Regions from separate parts of the Paenibacillus sp. FSL K6-0108 genome, predicted to be linked through region 2. Evidence: riboswitches for the same ligand, from Rfam matches in the RefSeq annotation. Region 2 holds a riboswitch; each other region holds the start of a gene.
The links. Region 2 has a riboswitch for S-adenosylmethionine ahead of MHB49_RS28625 (methionine ABC transporter ATP-binding protein). Riboswitches for the same ligand answer to the same signal wherever they lie in the genome.
Positions count from the first base shown of each region.

Region 1: another riboswitch for S-adenosylmethionine. It lies ahead of metA (homoserine O-succinyltransferase); the one in region 2 lies ahead of MHB49_RS28625 (methionine ABC transporter ATP-binding protein).
Region 3: another riboswitch for S-adenosylmethionine. It lies ahead of mmuP (S-methylmethionine permease); the one in region 2 lies ahead of MHB49_RS28625 (methionine ABC transporter ATP-binding protein).

Region 1 is NZ_CP150288.1:2,153,352-2,160,597, reverse strand. It holds gene MHB49_RS10050 (trans-sulfuration enzyme family protein) at 1-1,028, opposite strand, end outside; gene MHB49_RS10045 (aminotransferase class I/II-fold pyridoxal phosphate-dependent enzyme) at 1,021-2,208, opposite strand; gene metA (homoserine O-succinyltransferase) at 2,233-3,150, opposite strand; SAM riboswitch class I at 3,385-3,509, opposite strand; gene corA (magnesium/cobalt transporter CorA) at 3,964-4,899, shown strand; gene MHB49_RS10030 (HRDC domain-containing protein) at 4,993-5,994, opposite strand; gene MHB49_RS10025 (ROK family protein) at 6,179-7,057, opposite strand; gene MHB49_RS10020 (MOSC domain-containing protein) at 7,127-7,246, opposite strand, start outside.
Region 2 is NZ_CP150288.1:6,300,766-6,308,011, reverse strand. It holds gene MHB49_RS28645 (DUF2515 family protein) at 1-1,214, opposite strand, end outside; gene MHB49_RS28640 (thioredoxin family protein) at 1,357-1,701, shown strand; gene MHB49_RS28635 (COX15/CtaA family protein) at 1,986-2,936, shown strand; gene MHB49_RS28630 (Cthe_2314 family HEPN domain-containing protein) at 3,081-3,809, shown strand; SAM riboswitch class I at 3,937-4,078, shown strand; gene MHB49_RS28625 (methionine ABC transporter ATP-binding protein) at 4,206-5,234, shown strand; gene MHB49_RS28620 (methionine ABC transporter permease) at 5,235-5,894, shown strand; gene MHB49_RS28615 (MetQ/NlpA family ABC transporter substrate-binding protein) at 5,975-6,811, shown strand; gene MHB49_RS28610 (DUF2167 domain-containing protein) at 6,974-7,246, opposite strand, start outside.
Region 3 is NZ_CP150288.1:6,586,710-6,593,955, reverse strand. It holds gene MHB49_RS30025 (spore germination protein) at 1-172, shown strand, start outside; gene MHB49_RS30020 (spore germination protein) at 200-1,297, shown strand; gene MHB49_RS30015 (Ger(x)C family spore germination protein) at 1,294-2,496, shown strand; SAM riboswitch class I at 2,592-2,694, shown strand; gene mmuP (S-methylmethionine permease) at 2,782-4,194, shown strand; gene mmuM (homocysteine S-methyltransferase) at 4,172-5,197, shown strand; gene MHB49_RS30000 (ABC transporter permease) at 5,298-7,246, opposite strand, start outside.

The DNA of each region.
Region 1 (7,246 bases), 3.4 Mb from region 2:
GCACCCAAACTCACGGCAACAATTGGCAATTTCACACGGTTAAGTACTGCCTTGGCCCGATCTCCTGAACCTACGTCAAACGATACAACAGCCCCATATCCGCTTGACTGACGTTCGTGAGCTTCACGACCGGGATGATCCAGCAGCCCCGGATAAAATACAGCCGTAATATCACTACGTCCACTAAGCCAAGCAGCCAGCTTCGCTGTACTTTGTTCACTGTGTGCCATGCGCGCACCCAAAGTTTTCATACCACGCATCAGCAGCCAGGATTCTTGAGCCCCAAGCACGGTTCCAAGTCCATTCTGCAATTGTTTGAGCTGTCTTCCCAGTGAATCCGTTCGAGCAACGGCTAAACCTGCCAGCACGTCACTGTGTCCGCCAAGAAACTTGGTGGCACTATGTACGACAATATCCACCCCAAGCTCGATCGGACGTTGGTAATAAGGCGTCATGAAGGTGTTATCAAGAATGGTGATTAACTCCTGTTCCTGTGCCCAGGCGGTGACTGCAGCAATATCCGTAATCCGAAGTGTCGGGTTGGATGGTGTTTCCATATATACGGCCTTCGTGTTCGGTTTGAGCGCTGCCTTTACTTCCTCAATGTTGGTCATATCTACAAAGGTAGTCTCGATCTGCATCCGGCTCAAAATCGAAGTAAGCAGTCGATATGTTCCTCCATATACATCCTCTGTCACAATCATGTGATCCCCTGCAGAGAACATCATGAACACACTGGAGATGGCAGCCATGCCTGAAGAATAAGCGAAACCACGTGCCCCACCTTCCAATAATGCGATGTAATCCTCCAATGCCTGACGAGTGGGATTACCCGAACGACTGTAATCATGTTGAGGTGGATTAAAAATATCAAAATGATGGAATGTGGAGGCCTGATAAATGGGTACGCTGGAAGCCCCGGTAGTTTTATCGATTTCGTCACCGAAATGCAGCAGCTTTGTATCGAATTTCAGGTCAGAATGAACATTCCGTTCACGATTGTTGTCATTATTGTTTTGCTCACTCATGATGCGCTCCCCCTTCTATCTCCTGCTGTGCAGCTGTGAGTGCATTGCCCAGATCGGCAATCAGATCATCGGCATGCTCGATCCCTACAGAGAAGCGCAACAAACGGTCATCTACACCTACAGCATCACGAATCTCAATCGGAATATCCGCATGAGTCTGTACCGCAGGATAAGTCATCAACGACTCTACACCCCCGAGACTTTCTGCAAAAGCAATCAGCTTGATGTGACGGAGTAACGGTTCAACATAACGAGCATCCTTTACTTTGAAGGAGAAAATGCCTGTGTTTCCGCTGGACTGTTTATTCTGTATTTCGAATCCGGGATGATCCGACAAACCTGGATGATACACTTCGGCAACGGCTGGGTGCTCCAAAAGGTACTTGGCAATTGTCAAGGCATTATACTCATGCCGCTCCATACGAAGAGCAAGTGTTTTCATGCCTTTCATCAGCTGATAGGAGTCGCTAGGAGACAACACTGCGCCAATGGAATTGTGCAGGAATGCCATTTCGGCCGACAATTCTTCCCCTTTGGTAATAATCAATCCGGCAAGTACGTCATTATGACCACCCAGATACTTCGTGGCACTATGGATGATGATATCTGCACCAAGTTCAATTGGACGCTGGAAGAACGGAGTTAACAGTGTATTATCCACAATGGTCAGCAAGTTGTGGCTCTTGGCCCAAGAGCAAACCGCTTCCACATCTGTAATCATCATTAGTGGATTGGTTGGTGTCTCGATGAATACCGCTTTTGTATTCGGTTGTCTGATATTTTCCAGAGCCGCAAGATCATTGGTATCCACGTAACTTGCCGTCACACCAAATCGAGACAGGATGCGTTCAAGCAAACGATACGTTCCGCCGTATAGATCCAATGATACAATCAGATGATCTCCTTGTCCGAATAACGCAAAAATCGTTTGCAAAGCGGCCATGCCGGAGCTACAGGCAAACCCTGCATCACCGGATTCCAACGCTGCCGCTGCTTCTTCCAACACTTTACGGGTTGGGTTGGTCGTACGAATATAATCAAATCCAGTGCTTTGTCCAAGCTTCGGGTGGCGAAACGCAGTGGACTGATAGATCGGAAAATTGATGGCGCCCGTTACCGGTTCATTGACAGACCCGATCTGGGCCAATCGGCTTTCGATTTTCAACTTGTTGTCTTCCATTGCTGCATCCTCCTGTAATCACAATTAGATTTGCGGACCAATATCGTAAGGGGTTTCCTGATACACATAGTAATTGAGCCAATTAGAGAATAATAAGTTTGCATGGGCCCGCCAAGTGGCCGGGGGAACACGGGAAGGATCATCGTTCGGGAAATAATGTCTAGGCAGCGCAATGTTCATGCCTTTAGCTGCATCCCGGTCATATTCCCATTTCAATGAAAGCGGATCATACTCGGCATGTCCGGTTGCAAAAATCTGTTTGCCGTCTTTGGTAGCAACTAAGAAAATACCTGCTTCCTCTGATTCAGCCAATATTTCAAGGTTATCATTTTTTTCAATATCTTCACGACGCACTTCCGTATGGCGGGAATGCGGTACGTTGAATACTTCATCGAATCCGCGCAGCAGCTGCACATTGGATCTGTTGATCGTATGTGAGAATACACCGAAACATTTTTCATCCAAGGGAACTTTGGGAACTCCGAAATGATGGTATAAACCCGCTTGGGAAGCCCAACATATATGCATAGTCGAAGTCACATTGGTTTTGGTCCATTCGAAGATCTCTTGGATTTCCTTCCAATAGTTCACGTCTTCAAAGTCCATTTGCTCTACGGGAGCGCCTGTAATGATCATGCCGTCAAAACGGCGGTGTTCGATCTCATCAAAGGTTTTGTAGAACAAGTCCAAATATTCTTGGGACGTGTTCTTGGACGTATGAGACTTCGGATGAACCAGAACGATATCTACCTGAATGGGTGTGTTACCCACCAGACGAAGCAATTGGGTTTCTGTCGTTTCCTTTGTGGGCATCAGGTTTAATATAGCGATACGTAGTGGACGAATGTCCTGCTTATAAGCAGATGTCTCGTCCATGACAAAGATGTTCTCTCCTGCGAGTACTTCCTTGGCAGGCAGTGCGTCTGGAATTTTGATTGGCATGGTGGTTCTAACTCCTCCTTGTGCATAAATAGATGCAGCCACTGTAGGTGTGATACGACCCGCATCCGTACAGTTATAGGCTGCCATGAGCTTGCATGCAGGCGCTGGATTGCAACCACATTGCTGGCGGCAAGCTCAAGTTCCTTAGCGAAAATCACTGCTGAGAAGCCGGTGCATATAACAAAGACCTTCCTCGGATTCCGAGAAAGGTCATATGTAAATAGATATGCGCCTCTCTCATCTCTCAGTTACAACAGTGTCACTTGGACACTTGGTCGCTGCAAGAATTAGCACCGTGCGGTATACCGCCGGTTGCCGGGTTTCATCGGGCCAGTCCCTCCACCTACTCTTGATAAGATTTCGCTTTATTTAATTGTAAAAACTAGTGTGGCTCAACGTTTACTTTAAAACATTAATTCCCTCACGTCAAGATGTAGTTCAATGTCTGTTCCTCAGGATCGGAACCGTTCATCATCCACTGTCATACACTGCTCCAGAGCGCGAAATCGACACATTTTTGCGCTTGAAAGGACCCTTTACCAGCGGTATACTAGACAAGTGTTGCAAAACCTTATGTGAGAGGTGACATATTCAATGGATGGCGACCCGAGGCCTGACTGGCAGCCGAATTCCGACAAACTGCATAGAGAACTGATATCAGCATGCCGGCAGCGGGACGTTACTTCCGTTTGATTATAGAGCGAACGCAGTCCTGACTTCCAGGCACTCCGCTGCCGACCGGCTGATCTGTTCTTTTTGCGCCCATATTGATGAAATCCGCCATTTGGCGGGTGCAGAAGGAGTAGATGAACAATGAAAATCCGGTTGGTAAATAACGGTGTATTTATTCCGGTGGACGACATTCAGCAGGCGCTGACTCCACCAGCGGAGGGATTTTACTGGATTGATGCGGACGTAGACGATTTGGCGGTACTTCAACCGCTGTTCATGATGCATGATCTGGCCGTGGAAGACTGTTTGAGTGACGAAGAACAACGTCCGAAGATTGAAATTTATGAGAGCCATTATTTTATTGTAATTAATAGCATTCGTTTTGATGATGAAGAGATTTTTTTACGTGCCGTCAACTTGTTCCTTGGCAGGCACTTTATTATCAGTGTGACCAAACAGAAAGTTAGTGAATTGCGGACGTTGAAACCGATCCTGTGGGAACAGGAAATCAGTACGCCGGATAAGCTGCTGTATCTGCTGGTTGACTTAATTGTTGATAATTATTTCACCGTCGGTGACCGAATCGAAGCACGCATTGAGAAGCTTGAAGAAGACATCCTGATGCATACCAAGAAATCTCATCTGAACGAGATTATCGGGCTGCGCAGTGAGATTTTATGGCTGAAGAAAGTGCTGGGGCCTCAGAAAGAGGTCATTAACACACTCAATAAAAAAGATCTGCGTCTTATTGATGATCAACTGCAGAAGTATTTCAGTGACATTTATGAGAATGCTGTGAAAATATCCGAAACCTTTGAGACGTATCGCGACTTGATGGGGAACTTGCGAGAAGCTTACCAATCCAGTATCGCCAACCGGGCGAATGAAATCATGCGTGTGTTCACCGCCATTACCACGGTGTTCATGCCGCTGACCGTTATCACGGGCATCTATGGGATGAACTTTACGAACATGCCTGAGCTGAACTGGAAGTATAGTTATTTTGTGGTCATTGGCCTGATGGTTACACTGGGCCTGAGCATGTTCTTTATTTTCCGCAAAAAAGATTGGGTCTGAAATTGCAAAGACGAAGCGCTCCACATCTGGAGAAACGCCTCGTCTTTTTTTATCTTCCTTTTACTGCATGACAACTACCGTCCTATTTTCAATCTAGCCCACATTCTGCTCCGTCTCTGTGTGACGACGAAACCGGATGCGAATCATGCGCAGTCTTTCGTAGACCTGCTCCAGATTGCTCCCGCCAGGCTTCTCTTCTCCATACACCTTATGTAACACGGGCTTCAGAAAGTTATCTCCCAGCTCCTCATAGGCACTCCATACCGCCTCTTGCTCCTCATCGGGCATAACAGCAAGCTCAGCATCGAGTAGACAATCTGTGTCATACCCCTCCAAATCCAGTGTCTCCAACAGCTCAATCAGCTCCCGCCGGGACAATCCGGAACGATTCACGATTTCCTCAAGCGTATCCCCTTCCTTCATGCCTTCGAGAACCTGCTTGCGTGTCGTAAATCTGTCTAGCTCCTGCTTGTATTTCTGCTCTCTCTGTTTATACAGCCAGCTCTCATATTCTTGTTCCTTCAGAACCGTGTACACCCAATCTAGCGGAAAAGATGTGGAACGTTCCAGTCCTTTCGTAAGCTCCATCCATTCAGCTCCGTACTCGGAAGCCTTGCTCTCTCCTACGCCAGGCAATTGCATCAATTCATCGATGGTTTGTGGAACAAATGCACTGATCAGGCGCAGCAACCGATTCGTTGCAATAAAATAGGGGGCTTTCCGGTCAGATGCTGCTCTCTTCCTGCGCCATATACACAGATCCATATACAGCTCCTCATTGCCATATAATTCACTGTAACAATGAAGACGCTGGCCGCCATAACTGCGTGACTTCAAATCATCATTTTCGTGAAATAAACCCCGCAGCAACGGACGGTAGCCTTCACCCATCTGTATGGCTAGCTGATGACGGTAAACGTGTAGGAGTTCATCCCACGAGCTTCCATAATACCAGGTAGCATCCGTACGGTCCCCTGCCTCATATTGGCTCCACCCCAGATGCCACTCCCCTTCTTCTTCACCGATCCACAGCTGGGCATGCTCTTCATTCTGACCTGACATTCTGGATAATCTGTTCATGAAAATGACTTCCATTTCTTGTCCCTCCTTCAAAAGTTCAGCTCCACACAGTCTGTATTGTGCTATCTTAATAAGCACAAAAAAACACCTCTCCTGCAAAATGCTTGCAAGAGAGGTGCTTCCTCATTAACCGTGCTATGCTGTTGCTCATATATTACCACAATGGAAAAATTCGTCAACTGCTTGTTTGTAAAGCTATTTACTTGTTCAAAGCCAACTTCGCCAGCGCAAGTGAACCACACAGTCCCGCATTATCGCCAAGTCCTGGTGAAACAACGTACTGGTCAATTTCAGACTGAAGTGCAGGATGCTGAACGTACCCAGCGAGCAACTCCTGAAGCTTGCTGCGAACCATCTGGAACAGATGCTCTTGCTTCATCACACCGCCGCCCATTACAATTTTCTGCGGAGTGAGGATCAATACATAATTCATCAGGGCATGTGCCAGGTAATGTGCTTCAATCTCCCAGGCCTTGTGATCAGCTGGCAGTTCATAAGCCGGTTGCTCCCAACGTTTATTGATGGCAGGACCTGCCGCAAGACCCTCGAGACAATCTCCATGATACGGGCAGAACCCTTCATATGTATCTTCGGGATGTCTGCGAACGATGATATGCCCCATCTCTGGATGCGATAATCCATGGACCATTTTGCCACCTACAACAGCACCTGCACCGATACCCGTTCCAACCGTAATATACAGACAGCTATCCAGGCCTTGTGCAGCCCCCCAGGTTGCTTCCCCAAGTGCTGCACCATTAACATCCGTGTCGAACGTCATCGGCACATCAAAGTGCTCTTTGAGCTTGCCGATCATATTGTACTGTCCCCAATGAGGCTTAGGTGTTGTTGTGATGTAACCATAAGTCGGGCTTCCTTCAATCGGATCAATGGGACCAAATGAACCCACACCCAAAGCTTCAATGCCTTTACCTTCAAAAAAAGCGATCACTTGTGCCATCGTCTCTTCCGGTGTTGTCGTTGGAAAGCTTACGCGTTCAAGTACTTCTCCTTTTTCCGTACCAATACCACATACAAATTTGGTTCCTCCAGCTTCAATTGCGCCTAAAATCGTCATGTTAGTCACACTCCCAAGTAGTTTAAAATTAAATGGATCTTCGAAACTGTTCTCTGAATAGCGGCAAGATTAATTCTGTTCAGCAGCTTCGAGCTTCGCCAATCGCTTCAATAAGGTCTGCTTCCAGCTATCGGATAGCGTTGGAATGGCCATCAGAGCACGCATACCAGCGGCATCCTGCTTCCCTTG
Region 2 (7,246 bases):
CTCATCTCAAACAGCCAGGGGCGACGCGGGATTGTGAGATGACCGAGACAATCGCGATTTTGCAGCCAATCCTGCCTTGTTATCGGTTCATAGGGCGTATCACCCCATACGGCCAGCAATTCAGGACTATATAAGCGTTGTCCTTCTGCCAGGCATTCCTGATCCAGCATCTCCTGGGTATAGATCTCAGCTTTCCCGGCTTCATCTTCATGTGCGGTGAACAGACCGGGCCAGTATTCGGCACGTGAGCCGAGGTGGGGAACCGAGCGTGCAAACTCCAATACTTGTGTAAACACTTGTTCCACGCCAAAAAGCATCGCATATAAGCCTTTGCCAAACATAATCCGCTCATCCAGCTTGCCAAAATGTTCAATAACCCGGCCTGCAAGACCTTTTCCCGGTCCAAGCGGAAAAACGATATGATTCAGCCCAGCCAGGTTATGCAAATGGAATGCAGGTTTGGACAGCACTTGTTTTTGAAAATAAGGATGCTGCACCACCCGGCTCTCAATATAGTTCTGCTCATTAATAATTAATGCCACACTCAGCAGCGAGCTGCATCGCTCCAGCCAAAATCGTTCCCAGAACGGTGTCATGAACGCCGATACATGAAAATGGGGCAACAAATGAAAACAGCTCCGGCCGATCCGGCGGCTGTTCATATACAGCAGAAGCTGGGGATAGGCATCCTGGAAAATAAGTGCATTACACCGCTCCAGCAGTCGATACATGTGCTCACGGTCGGTTTGATTTTGCAGATTATGCATAAGGTCACTCTGAAGATCGGTCATGTGATATCCGCCGTTGCGGGATACCATATGGGCAAGCAGGGCCCAATGCAGCTCTGGATACTGTTCGTAACATTCCAGGTATGCTGCTGTGCGAGTGATGTTACTCCGGTTGTTTTCCTGCGTTAATGTCTTGATTTCTTCCAGAATGATACAGTCCTCTTCACAGACCAGTGCACTGAGCGTATTTCGGGCAAAAGCATTCTCGTTTCCAGGCAATAGCCGCTCCACCTCAGCTTGTAAGGCAGCAGCCATGTCAGAGTCCCAAGCCATATCACGCAAAGGATGACGAAGCTGTGCAGAGGCCTGCCAAGCTGCCTGTTTACCCCTCCACACTTCCCGGGCGGCGCCTGGGATCGATCGGACCATCTGCAATATCGACCCGTGATGGGCAGACTCGGAGGAATCCGTTTTAACGGGAGTCATGACATGACATCCTTTCCTGATATTCTGATTACGGGTTGAATCAAGAAGCTGTTGATATCAGTATGCGCTGAATATTTGACTTCCACTCTGCAATTTGCTTCACTTAGAGAATAAGACAAGGTATAGAAAGGAAGATGTTGTAATGGAAAAGATTACATCGAAACCGGAATTTGATGTGGCCCTCCAATCTCCGCGTTTGACCGTAGCTGTATTTAAGGCAGATTGGTGTGGTGATTGCAAGTACATCGATCCGTTTATGCCTGAAGTTGAAGAGAAGTTCGCTCGTGAGCTGAAGTTGATTGAGGTTGACGTAGATCAGGTGGGTACAGTGAGCGAAGAACAAAATATTCTCGGCATCCCCAGCTTTGTAGCTTACACAGATGGCCGGGAACTGGTTCGTTATGTGAACAAACTGCGCAAGTCGAGAGAAGAGATTGAGCAATTCCTGCAGCGTGCAGTTGAGGTGTATAACACGATTAATAAATAAAGCATGACAGGTTCAATATGTAAAAGGTTATAATTAAAGGAACGCCATTTCTCTTGAAATAGGGAAGTGGCGTTTGTATTTTTAGCATTTTTTGGGGAAGCTAATGAGGTATTTAATCCTTCTTAAACTGAAGGTCGACTTTTCGACAGACGTTAACATTTTGTCACAAAGCGCGGGCGTCAATGACACATTTATCCGGTATAATGAATCTAGTTGTGAAATAAGTGTCAAAGTATCGAATCAAGCGGAGAATGTCGTTCTTCGCCATCTTAAACCAACAGCGGGTGAGAAAAAAATTGAAGCACTTAACCTTGTTTAAATGGTTAACCTTATTAACCTGTCTTGTCATGTTTCTGGCCACATTTGGCGGAGGCGTTGTAACCCGAACGGAATCGGGTCTCGGCTGCGGTGCGGAATGGCCTTTATGTAACGGAAAACTTGTGCCTGCACACACCGTTGCCTCACTTATTGAATTTTCCCATCGCGCTGTAAGCGCACTGGCAGGACTGTTGTCCATTGCCTCTTTTGTAGCCTTTTTACGGTTTGGCAAATCACGCCGTGACCTGCAATTGTTTTCATTATTAACGCTGATCTTTGTGATTGTCCAGGGAATCATGGGGGCTTTTGCTGTCGTATTCTCTCAATCTTCCGCAGTCATGGCACTGCATTTCGGCTTTGCCTTGATCGCTTTTGCCAGCTCCTTGATGATGGCCCTTGGTATTCGGCAGGAGGCTCGTCACGGTGGATTGGAACGACTGAATCGATATCCGCGTGTCAGCAAAGGGTTTCGAAATCTGGTATGGTTTTCTACAATCTATACGTACCTCGTGGTATATACTGGAGCATTCGTGAGCCATACGGATTCGGCTGGAGGCTGTTCCGGCTTCCCGCTCTGTAACGGGCAGATTATTCCCGAGCTCTCGGGAGGTGTAGCTGTTGCTTTTGCTCACCGGGTAGCGGCTGTTTCATTAGTGATTGTCATTGCGATCCTCGGCCATTTTGCTTATCGCAAACATCCGGATAACACAGAATTAAGAGCACTCGGCGTCATTTCTGTGGTACTGGTTCTGTTGCAAGTGGTTATTGGTTTTGGACTGATGCTTACGATGAACCGGCCTGAAGTGTATATGTTTGTGGCGCTGGCACACATGCTCGATATTGCCATTTTGTTTGGTGTATTAACGTATATGAGCTTTCTGGTGTACAAGCTGCATCGGCCCGTTAACCGGTTCTAATCTATATCCGAATTATTGTAGTTCAGGGGATGAATCGTGAAGTTCACCATCCGATGATGTACATCATTGGACAGGTGAACTTTGTTTGGTGTCAGGCGTGTCAGGGCACCCTAAGGTAAGCAGAGTGGAAAGAGGAGGTTATATATGCTGCGAACGTTGCTGGGTGAAAAGCCGCGTAAAAACGAAGGGGTTCTCAAGGAAGCAATGGAGGCGATGGCGGATACGCTTGAGCTGTTTCAGCGACAGATGCATGTGGACCATGATCCTACCCATGATTATCGTAAATTGTATGTGTGGACCCAGGGACTGATCTCCTCGTTGGATGAACTGGAGCAAAGCTGTTTTGCTGCTTCCCATTTCCGTCTGAAAGTCAAAGCGGGCTTTACGGATGATATGACGATTCCAGAAAAAGCGGAGTATGCACGTTATGTGTATTTCTATAAGGATGGCTTCATCCGATGTTTTGCCATTCTGGATAAGTTAGGTACAGTGTTGAATGAAATATTTGAGCTGAACACAACCAATGTTAAAACGCATTATTCTTATTTTACCGTCTTAAGACAGTTCGGATATGATAAACTGCATCATACTCTTGCCAACCAACTGATACAGATCAAGGACTCCTACCGTGAGCCCATGAGTAAATTGCGTAAACGCCGAAACATGGAGATCCATTATATGAATTCGGAAATGCAGGATGATCTGTGGCAGCTGCACCAGACTTTGCAAGGGAAAGTGAAGCTGGAGGATCTGGATCAGCATCTTCTGGAACTCCGCCAAGGTGTGGATATGGTATGTGAGACGTTAAAAGCAGCGTATGGATACATCAATGAGAAGTGGCACAAGCCGGGAATAACCCAATCATCGAAGTAATTGGATTGTAATATTTCCCTTTGACAAATCGGAATACTTGGATTATACTGAGTTCCTGATCGACAGATAGATGGAATTAACATTTATGACATTAACATTATAACAACTGAACTTATAAATTAAATATTTCTTATCGAGAGCGGCGGAGGGACAGGCCCGATGAAGCCCGGCAACCGATTTATAATTGCATGACAGCTGTGTCATACTTTATAGATGTTAGGTGCTAATTCCTACAAAATGGTGCAAGGCACGATTTTGGCAGATGAGAAGGTATAATCTTTCACGTGAAGAGCCCTTTTTGTTTCTGCAAAAGGGGCTTTTTTTTTTATACGACAAGGGGAGTTTTCCTTTCATTCGGGTAAAGATACATGTAGGCAGTGGGAAGGAGCAGTAATTTTGATTGAATTAAAGGGTTTAACCAAAACGTACGGTAAAGGTTCAAAAAGTACGACGGCCTTGTCGGATTTGAATTTGAATATCCGCAAGGGTGAAATATTCGGAGTGATCGGTCATTCCGGTGCAGGCAAGAGTACATTGATCCGTTGTATCAATTTGCTCGAACGCCCCACGGCAGGCGAAGTTTGGGTTGATGGAATCAACCTAACCGATCTCAATAAGACCGATTTACAACAACAACGGCGCAAGATCGGCATGATCTTTCAGCACTTTAACTTGTTATCCTCGGCTACGGTGTACGACAATGTCGCTTTTCCTTTGAAGCTCGTTAATACACCCAAGGCTGCAATAGATCGCAAAGTGAAGGAAATGCTCGCATTGGTTGGATTGGAGGATCACAGCAATAAATATCCGGCTCAACTATCAGGCGGACAGAAGCAAAGGGTAGGTATTGCGAGAGCACTTGCGAGTGATCCGAACGTTCTGCTGTGTGATGAAGCCACATCTGCACTTGATCCCCAGACAACCGATTCGATTCTGAAGTTATTGCTGGATATCAATGAAAAGTACAATCTCACCATTGTTCTAATCACCCATGAAATGCACGTGATCCAGAATATCTGTGATCAGGTGGCGGTTATCCATCAGGGAGGCATCGTGGAACAAGGGCCGGTGACGGAAGTATTTCTTAAGCCGCAGCATGCCATTACGCGTGACTTTATGATGCGGGACCATGAAGTGGGGATTGCATTGGAAGAGACTGCTTTGGCGAATGCAGAATTGCAGACGAATGGTTCTTCTAAGCTTGTGAAAATATCCTTCCTGGGCAATAAAACCTATGAGGCGATTTTGTCCAGAACGGTTCGCAAGACAGGCGTGGATTTCGCCATTTTGCAAGGCACCATTTCAACCATCAAACAAGTTCCCTATGGACAACTGACCGTACGGTTTGAAGGGCAGTCGGATGAGATTAATCTCACCATTAAAGAGTTAATGGATCAGGGACTTGATGTGGAGGTGCTTCGTTAAATGGATTTTTCAACAGTGCGTTGGGAAGAGATCGGTAAGGCTTCCATTGAAACCCTGCAAATCCTGGGGGCATCAGGCCTGTTCACGATTATCATTGGTTTGCCGCTAGGCGTATTGCTGTTCATGACGGCAAGGTCGGCATCAATCCAGTCGCAAGTGGTCTACACGATACTATCGTTCATTGTAAACATTTTGCGATCAGTGCCATTTATCATTCTGATTGTTGCACTCATTCCGTTTACGCGTTCATTGGTCGGCACAGCTACAGGGGTGCTGGGTGTTATACCTCCGCTCGTCATTGCTGCAGCTCCATACTTTGCCCGGTTGGTGGAAACTACACTGCGTGAAGTGGATCGTGGCGTCATTGAAGCGGCACAGGCGATGGGAGCTTCAACCGCACAGATTGTACGGCGTGTGCTTTTGCCGGAGGCATTGCCGGGTCTGCTAGCTGGAATCACCATTACAATCGTTACCCTCGTTTCCTATACGGCGATGGCGGGAATGGTTGGTGGCGGAGGTCTGGGAACATTGGCAATCAATTATGGTTATTATCGTTATCAAAATGAGATTATGATTATTGCCGTTGTATTTATGATCATTCTGGTGCAGGTACTTCAGATGGCTGGCGATCGTTTAGTTAAATGGTTCACCAGGAAATAACACATATATAGCATTTGCCTGAATCGGTATCGACTTGGTGCAAAATGCAAAAAAAATTTATTGGAGAAGGGGTTTTACACATGAAAAAATGGTCTTTTGCTCTACTTAGCATTATGCTGATTGCGGTTCTAGCGGCTTGCGGAAACAACAAGGATTCCGACAGCGGCGCTGACAATGCTGGAGGCGCACCTCGCACCGTGGAATTGAAAGTGGGAGCATCACCAACACCGCATGCGGAAATTTTGGAAAGCATCAAGCCTGAACTCGAAGCAGAAGGCATCCGATTGCAAATCGTGACTTTTAATGATTATGTTCAACCAAACCAACAGCTTGAAGACAAACAACTGGATGCGAACTTTTTCCAACACCAGCCTTACCTGGATACAGAAAACAAAGAACGTGGTTTCCACCTCGTTGCTGTAACACCTGTGCATGTTGAGCCATTTGCTGGCTATTCCAAAAAAATCAAATCTTTGGATGAGCTGAAAGACGGCGCTAAAGTAGCCATCCCTAATGACCCATCCAACGGCGGTCGTGCATTGTTGCTGCTTGCAAAAGAAGGTCTTATCACGCTGAAAGATGACACAAATATCACTTCCAACATTCAAGATATCACAGCTAATCCGAAAAACCTGAATATCATCGAGCTGGATGCAGCCATGATGCCTCGTCAGCTGGATGAAGCAGACCTGGTATTCATCAACGCCAACTACGCGCTGGAAGCCAATCTGAACCCAGAGAAGGATTCGCTGCTGATTGAGGACCTGCAAGGTAACCCTTATGCAAACATCCTCGTATCCCGTGAAGATAACAAAGATGCAGATGCCATCCAAAAACTGGCTGCAGCCCTGCATTCCGAAGAGGTTAAAACATTCATCAAAGATCGTTATCAAGGTGCTGTAGAACCTGCGTTTTAAGCTAATTGATTAAAGCTGAAATTGAACGGCTCATGAAGCCACTAAAAAAGCTCTGCTTTCTCTTTTTAGAGAAGGCAGAGCTTTTTGTTTTGTGCAACATGTTATAGATTGTTTCGATGTAGGAGTACCTTAAGAATCTTATGCATTTTACTTTGTGGAATTTTACCGTTTATACGGGTCAGTATCCGGACGTCCATCTGTCTGATGGCTTTCAGAATCTGTGGACTCCTGTCCAGCAGCATGCTGTTGATAAGCTTCCTCGGCAGGAGAAAGCGGGTTCTGATCTCCCAGATCAGTATCCTTTTTACGGCCAGTCAGCTTGCGTCGAATCCATCCAAAAGCACCAACAATGGCGGCAACGATGACAAACCATCCTTTTTTCAGCAAAAGCAATAATCCAACTTTCTTGGCTACCGCTACACCAGCACCACCAAG
Region 3 (7,246 bases), 290 kb from region 2:
GCTGCTCTGCAGTCATCTGGTTCGGTTGAAAAGCTTTGGAGTTCCTTACGTCACCCCTGCGGTGCCATTCAGCCTGTCGGATTGGAAGGATTTCATTATTCGGGTACCCTTACGAATGATGAGGAAGCGCCCAAGTATGATGAATCCGAAAGACCCTGATCGTAAAAAGTAGGCATATCGGATATTCAGGAGGTGGATCATGAATCCTAAACAGGACCAGCTGACGACAGTTCAAGCCGCAGTCTTTATCATCAATTACATGCTCGGTGCAGGAATACTTACACTTCCCCGAACTACGGTATCGGCGGTCAAGACACCCGATGTGTGGATTTCAATTATATTGTCCGGTCTGTTGGTTATGCTGCTGGGTATAATCCTGGTGACCTTGTGCCGAAGATTCCCAGGGAAGACCGTTTTTCAATTCACTGAGGAAATCACAGGGAAGTGGATTGCTTATATTTTGGGAGCTGCGATCATCCTGTATTTCCTTGTCATCTCTGCCTTTGAAATCAGGGTGATGGCTGAAGTCACCCGATTATATTTATTGGAGGGAACCCCGGTGTGGGCCATTGTCATGGTATTTATGTGGATTGGCTTTTATTTGATCTCAGGAGGGATCAACTCCATGGCACGTTTGTATGAGATCATTTTACCCATTACGCTTATTCTTTTTGTACTGGCCATTTTTCTGAGCAGCAGTCTGTTTGAGATCAATAATTTGAGACCTGTGCTGGGAGAGGGGATCATGCCGGTGTTTAAAGGGGTGAAATCTTCGGTGCTTGCCTATACGGGTTATGAAGTCATGTTTGTGGTGATGGCATTTATGAAAAATCCAGAGAAGGGCAGGAAAGCCATGGTCTGGGGAATCCTTATCCCTATGGTGATCTACCTCATCACATTAGTTATGGTTGTTGGCAGTTTATCTATTGAAGGCATGAAAACAAGAACGTGGCCAACCCTTGATTTGATGCGCAGCTTTGAGATCGAGGGGTTGTTCTTTGAACGGTTCGAATCCCTGCTGCTGGTTATTTGGATTATGCAAATTTTCTCTACGTCTACGATCACGCATTATGCCGCTTCTCTTGGATGTTCGCAATTGTTCAAGAAAAAAATGCTGCCTTTTCTTATCATCCTGCTTCCGATCAGTTACATCACTGCTATGCTTCCGCAGAACGTGGACGAAACGTTCAAACTCGGAGATGCTTTGGGAAATGCATCTATTTATTTGTTTGGTGTTTTGCCACTATTGCTTCTCTTGTTGAGCATGTTACGAAAGAAAGGAGGCAAGTACAATTGAACAGGATCAGAAAGAAATTAATCATTTTGTCAACGGCGCTGCTGGTTTTTACCTCAGGGTGCTGGAGCAGCAAAGAGATCGAAGATTTAAGTGTTTATGTGGGTCTGGGACTGGACGTCGCTGAGGAATCGAAATTTGAACAGGACATTAATAAACAAGGAGGTCATTATCCCAAAAACAACGTATTTACAGCTACCGTACAGATTGTCCCACGAGTTGGGGGAAAACAGGAAAATCAAAACAGTTCCAGTGGTTCTTCCGGCGGACAAACCTTTTTGAATGAGCGGTTGACCGGAGATTCCCTTATTCAGATCTTTCGTCAATTTGCTCTAAGAAGAGACCGTCCGCTCATTGGTCATCATTTAAAGGTAATTGTCGTTTCCCAAGAGTTGTCGAAGAAATATAGCCTGGAGCAGCTGCTTGATTTTATTTTACGGGACAATGATATCCGACCCAGTTCCCTTGTTCTGGTGAGCAGAGGACGCGCTTTGGATGCTCTTAGCTCCAAGGAGCCAGGAGAAATCCCAGCCTTTTATTTGAGGGGGTTGGTGAATAATGCTTATCGTACCAATAAAATTCTTCCTCCTGTATCCCTCGCGAAACTTGATGGCAAGATGCAGTCAGGATCAAGCTTTTTGCTGCAAAATGTTCTTACTGCTGATGGGGAGCATAAATTCTCAGGTGCAGGCGTCTATAAAGGGAAAACGAAAAAGTGGATCGGCGCCTTAAATCAGGTGGACCTTCAAGGATTGTCCTGGATCACTGGGGAGGCTAAGGGAGGGGCATTAAAATCGTATGCACCAAAAAAGGGATATACGATAGTCTATGAAATCAAGTCTACTAAGAGCAAAATTGTGCCAAAAGTCCACGGAGATGACATTTCTTTTCATGTAAAAGTTGAATCAGAAGGTCAGCTCATGGAAGATTGGAGTTCACCGGAAATTCCTGCAACGGAAGACTACATTGATGAATTGGAGGCTAAGTTCGCTGATGCAGCCAAAGAACAAATGCAGCAGGTAATGAACAAAATGCAGCACACCTATCGGGTGGAAGTGGCCGGATTTGGAGAGCAGCTGCGGATCAAATATCCGAAAGTATGGAAAAAGGTCAAAAAAAATTGGGATGAAACCTTTAGTCAGATTCCCGTGACCTATGATGTGAAAATGAAGATCACAGATTATGGATCATCGACGGATTAAAGATGGAGTTGAAGATTTCCGTTATCCACAAATGAATGATGATATTTAATTGTTGACACAATCATGATAGATCGCTATATTTATAAAAAATCATTTTCTTATCCAGAGAGGTGGAGGGACTGGCCCTTAGAAGCCTCAGCAACAGATCTGAAGGATACTGTGCTAATTCCAGCGGGTGAACAGCCTGATAGATAGGAGCGTTTGTCTTTATTTGTCAGTTACGGCGCACTCTTCGGGAAGAGTGGGTCTTTTTGTTGTTCTGGATGAAGAAGTAGGGGAGCAGGCATGGATAACAACAAAGATACAGGGCATTTTCAGCGCAAAATGCAGGCACGGCATGTGGTCATGCTCTCACTTGGAGGAGTTATTGGTACAGGTTTGTTTCTTAGCTCAGGTTATACCATTCAGCAGGCAGGGCCGATCGGGACTATTCTATCTTACCTGATCGGAGCGATTGTCGTTTATCTGGTTATGCTTTGTTTAGGTGAACTGTCCGTTCATATGCCGGAGACTGGGGCGTTTCATAGCTATGCGGCAAAATACATTGGGCCGGCAACAGGATACACCGTAGCCTGGTTGTATTGGCTAACCTGGACGGTTGCCCTCGGTTCCGAATTTACAGCAGCAGGACTGCTGATGCAGCGCTGGTTTCCTTCCGTGAATGTATGGATCTGGAGTGCGCTCTTTGCGCTCATGATCTTCCTGTTCAACGCGCTGACGGTCAAATTTTTTGCAGAATCGGAATTCTGGTTCTCTTCGGTTAAAGTACTTACGATTGTGGTCTTTATTATTCTCGGTGCGGCAGCCATGTTCGGTATTATTCCAATGGCAGACTCGGAAACCGCCCCTTTTCTATCCAATATTACAGCATCAGGCTGGTTCCCGAATGGCGCTTCTGCGATACTGATGACGATGCTTGCCGTAAACTTTGCGTTCTCGGGCACAGAATTGATCGGAATTGCTGCCGGGGAGACGGAGAATCCGGAAAAGACGATTCCGAAAGCGATCCATACCACGCTGTGGCGTTTAATTATCTTTTTTATCGGAACGATTGTTATTCTCTCGGCCTTGCTGCCGATGTCGGATGCGAGCGTGCTCGAAAGTCCGTTTGTGGCGGTCATGGAGCGGGTGGGTGTACCCTATGCAGCAGACATTATGAACTTTGTTATTCTGACGGCGATTCTCTCTGCTGCTAATTCAGGCCTATATGCATCTTCACGGATGCTCTGGTCTCTGGCTGATAAAAAGACGATCTCTCCGTGGTTTGCCAAATTGACCAAACGTGGGGTGCCACTGAATGCACTCTTGATCAGTATGGTTGGGGGCGGTCTGGCTTTGCTGTCCAGCATCATTGCGCCAGGTACCGTGTATATTACACTGGTCTCCATTTCAGGTCTGGCTGTTGTTGCGGTATGGATGAGCATCAGTGCTTCACAGTATATGTTCCGCAGACAGTATGTTCGTGAGGGTCATTCCGTAAAAGATCTTGTCTATCGTACGCCACTATATCCAGTGGTGCCTATCATCTCGTTTATATTGTGCCTGGCTTCATGTGTAGGCATTGCTTTTGACCCGACACAGCGAATAGCACTGTATTGTGGGGTTCCGTTTATCGCAGTATGTTACGCAGCTTATTATCTGACAGAACGTGTGAATAAGAAAAGAGGACAAGTACATGACGCAAGCACAACAGACTAACCCCATAGAACAGATCCTACGTAAACATCCGATCATGATTCTGGATGGGGCGCTGGCAACGGAACTCGAACAGCATGGATGTGATCTGGATGACCCGCTCTGGTCTGCACGTGTCCTCCTGGAGAATCCGGAACTTATCGTTCAGGTGCATGCGGATTATTTCCGGGCGGGAGCCGACTGCGCCATTACATCCAGTTATCAGGCGACGGTGGAAGGCTTCGGCAAGAGGGGCATCGGAGAACAGGAGTCGCTGGAGCTGATTCGCAAGACGGTGGAGCTGGCTGCTCAGGCGCGTGATGATGTCTGGGCGGAGGTGCAAGGTGGAGCCACTGAGCATGTAACCGGCAATGATTTAAACGCTAAAAAACAAACGGCAGTTGCCATGGGAAAAAGGGCATCGGCTCGTCCAAAACCGATTGTTGCTGCCTCCGTTGGACCGTACGGCGCATATCTGGCAGATGGTTCGGAGTATGTCGGTCACTATGGTGTCTCGGACGAGACGTTGAGCGCGTTTCACCGTCCACGGATCACAGCCTTGCTGGAGGCAGGGGCGGATATTCTGGCCTTTGAGACGATCCCATCCTTGCAGGAAGCACAGGTATTGATCGCTTTATTAAAAGAATTTCCGAACGCCTATGCATGGCTCTCCTTCTCATTAAAAGACGGGACAGCAATCAGTGAAGGCACGCCATTGGAAGAGTGTGCACGATTGTTAGGAGCGGAATCTCAGATTGCTGCGATTGGGCTGAATTGTGCTCCCATGGAAGTGGTAACGGAGGCGGTTGGTATCCTGAGCCGTGCCAGCGATAAACCGATTATTGTATACCCGAACTCGGGTGAGATATACGATCCAGTAACAAAGACATGGAGTGGTCACGGTACCTGTGGCAGCATGAACGATGCTTCGGAGCAATGGGTGGCCGCTGGTGCGAAAATTATTGGTGGCTGTTGCCGCACTACGCCACATCAGATTGGCGAACTTGCGAAGAAGTGGCGGAGCTGAAGTCTGCTTAGCCGTCCAGATCTGCATGGAAAAGCCCTTTCGTATCCTATAAAGGATAGGAAAGGGCTTCTTTTGCATGAGCATACCTTCATTCTACACGTTATTCGACGACAAGAATACGCGGCGATGCCTGACGAATCACCTTGGACGATACCCAGGATCCTAGCGCTGCGGCTACAATACTCAGACAAGCAAAGAGTATAATGCCTCCCCAGTTCAGAATGAGAGGAATCTGTACGATACCGTATGCCGATAGGACTTTTTCAAGTAACAGGGGGAGAAGGTATACGCCTACAATGACTCCAAGCATTGAACCAATCAGAGCTAAAGCAGCTACTCCAATAGCAATGGAGAAACGGATTTTTCCAGATGTCATGCCAATCGACTTATATATGCCATACGTCTTGCTCTCTTTGCGAATGCTGATCCGGCAGGTGCTGAAGATGATAATAAATGTAACCAAAATGAACAGCAGACCAATGAGAGCCATGGGGTACACAAGAATGCTTGCAGCTTCTGCATAAACGGAATCCAGCAGTGTTTTTTGCGTGACGATGGCAGCAGAGTCTTTGAACCGCTCATTCAATTGGTTAGCAATGGCTCCCGCCTGTGAAGGATCGTTGACATTGATAAACGCGACATCTACATCTGCGTAATCCGGATTCACGCTTCGAACCGCTTGAGCTGTGATTCTTCCGGATACCGACAAGTCGGAGATGGCCTGATAGATGCCCGAAATCATGAACGTGCGCTTCTCTCCTTCAATGTAGAGATCAATGAGATCTCCCATATCCTTGTTAAACATCTTGGCAACACTAACCCCGATTGAAATTTCATTTTCGAGTTCCGGATTGTTTCCTCTCAACGTCTCAAAACCAAGATCTTGATAGCTTCCATCCAGTACTCTTAGATAAAGACTGGTAGACTGGCTGGCCACGTCGGTTGAATCATCTGGAAGGATAACTCCGGTGATGTTCCCTTGCCAGCCCACATTTTTGATGCCAGGGTCTTCTTCCAACACGTTCTGCAGCTCTGCTCTCGGAAACGTAGCTTTGTTTACAACGACTGCGGCAATGTTAGCATTGTCATAACCCCATTTGGCCGCCGTCTGATAGATTCCGGTAATGCTGGTCAGTACAACATACCCGAGGACAAGTACGGAAGCAGCCATCATTGTTAGCAATAACATCAGAACCGAGCTTTTAATGTTTTTGATCAGATTGCGTATGCCGATGACAAAAGATACGGGCAATCGTCCAAACAAGGCCCGGTTTGCGAGCGGTGAATTCATTCGTCGCGCCATGCGTACATTGTCACTCTCCGACATACCGTACCGAATGGCCTGAACAGGCTCGATCGTGCGAGCTTTTCTGGCGTATAACACGACAAATGCAATAACCATGACGAGTAATAGCAGCCCTACAACAATAGCTGCGCCAATGCCCTCTATTGGAAGATCACCCTGGCCAGTCCGCAGGGACGATACGGAGATATTGATGATGAATTTGGACACAAATACGCTCAGTACCAGCCCGGGAAGAACGGCGATGATGGACAGCAGGGCATATTGAATCACGTAAGTACCAATGGTCCCCCGGGAAGTGAGTCCGAGCGATTTAAGAATACCTATCGTTTTGTAGTTGGCCAGAATGGCATCGGATATGGTGAAGCCAATCGTAATGAGGGCAATAATCATCATGACGGCCCCTAAGAATATCATAATGAACCCGACGATCTGATTGATGATCAGATAAAAGGATGAGATACTTTCAAATTCCATTTTGGTTTCCAGAAATGGGGCACCCGTCTCGCTTGTATAACGATCCCAGTAGCTGGAGTTCGTACTGTAATCATCAAAATGGATGCCCATCATGTGAATATCTTTTCCTGCAAGCGTACTAAAATCATTTTGGTAATCCGTACTGTTCATCCAAATTCTTGCCGTATTGGTGAACGGGGCTCCATAAGGAACATCCACAACAATAGCTGAGACTGCGAGGTCAAGTGTGGTAGATCCGGTTTTGAATTGAATGGTATCACCGACAGCGA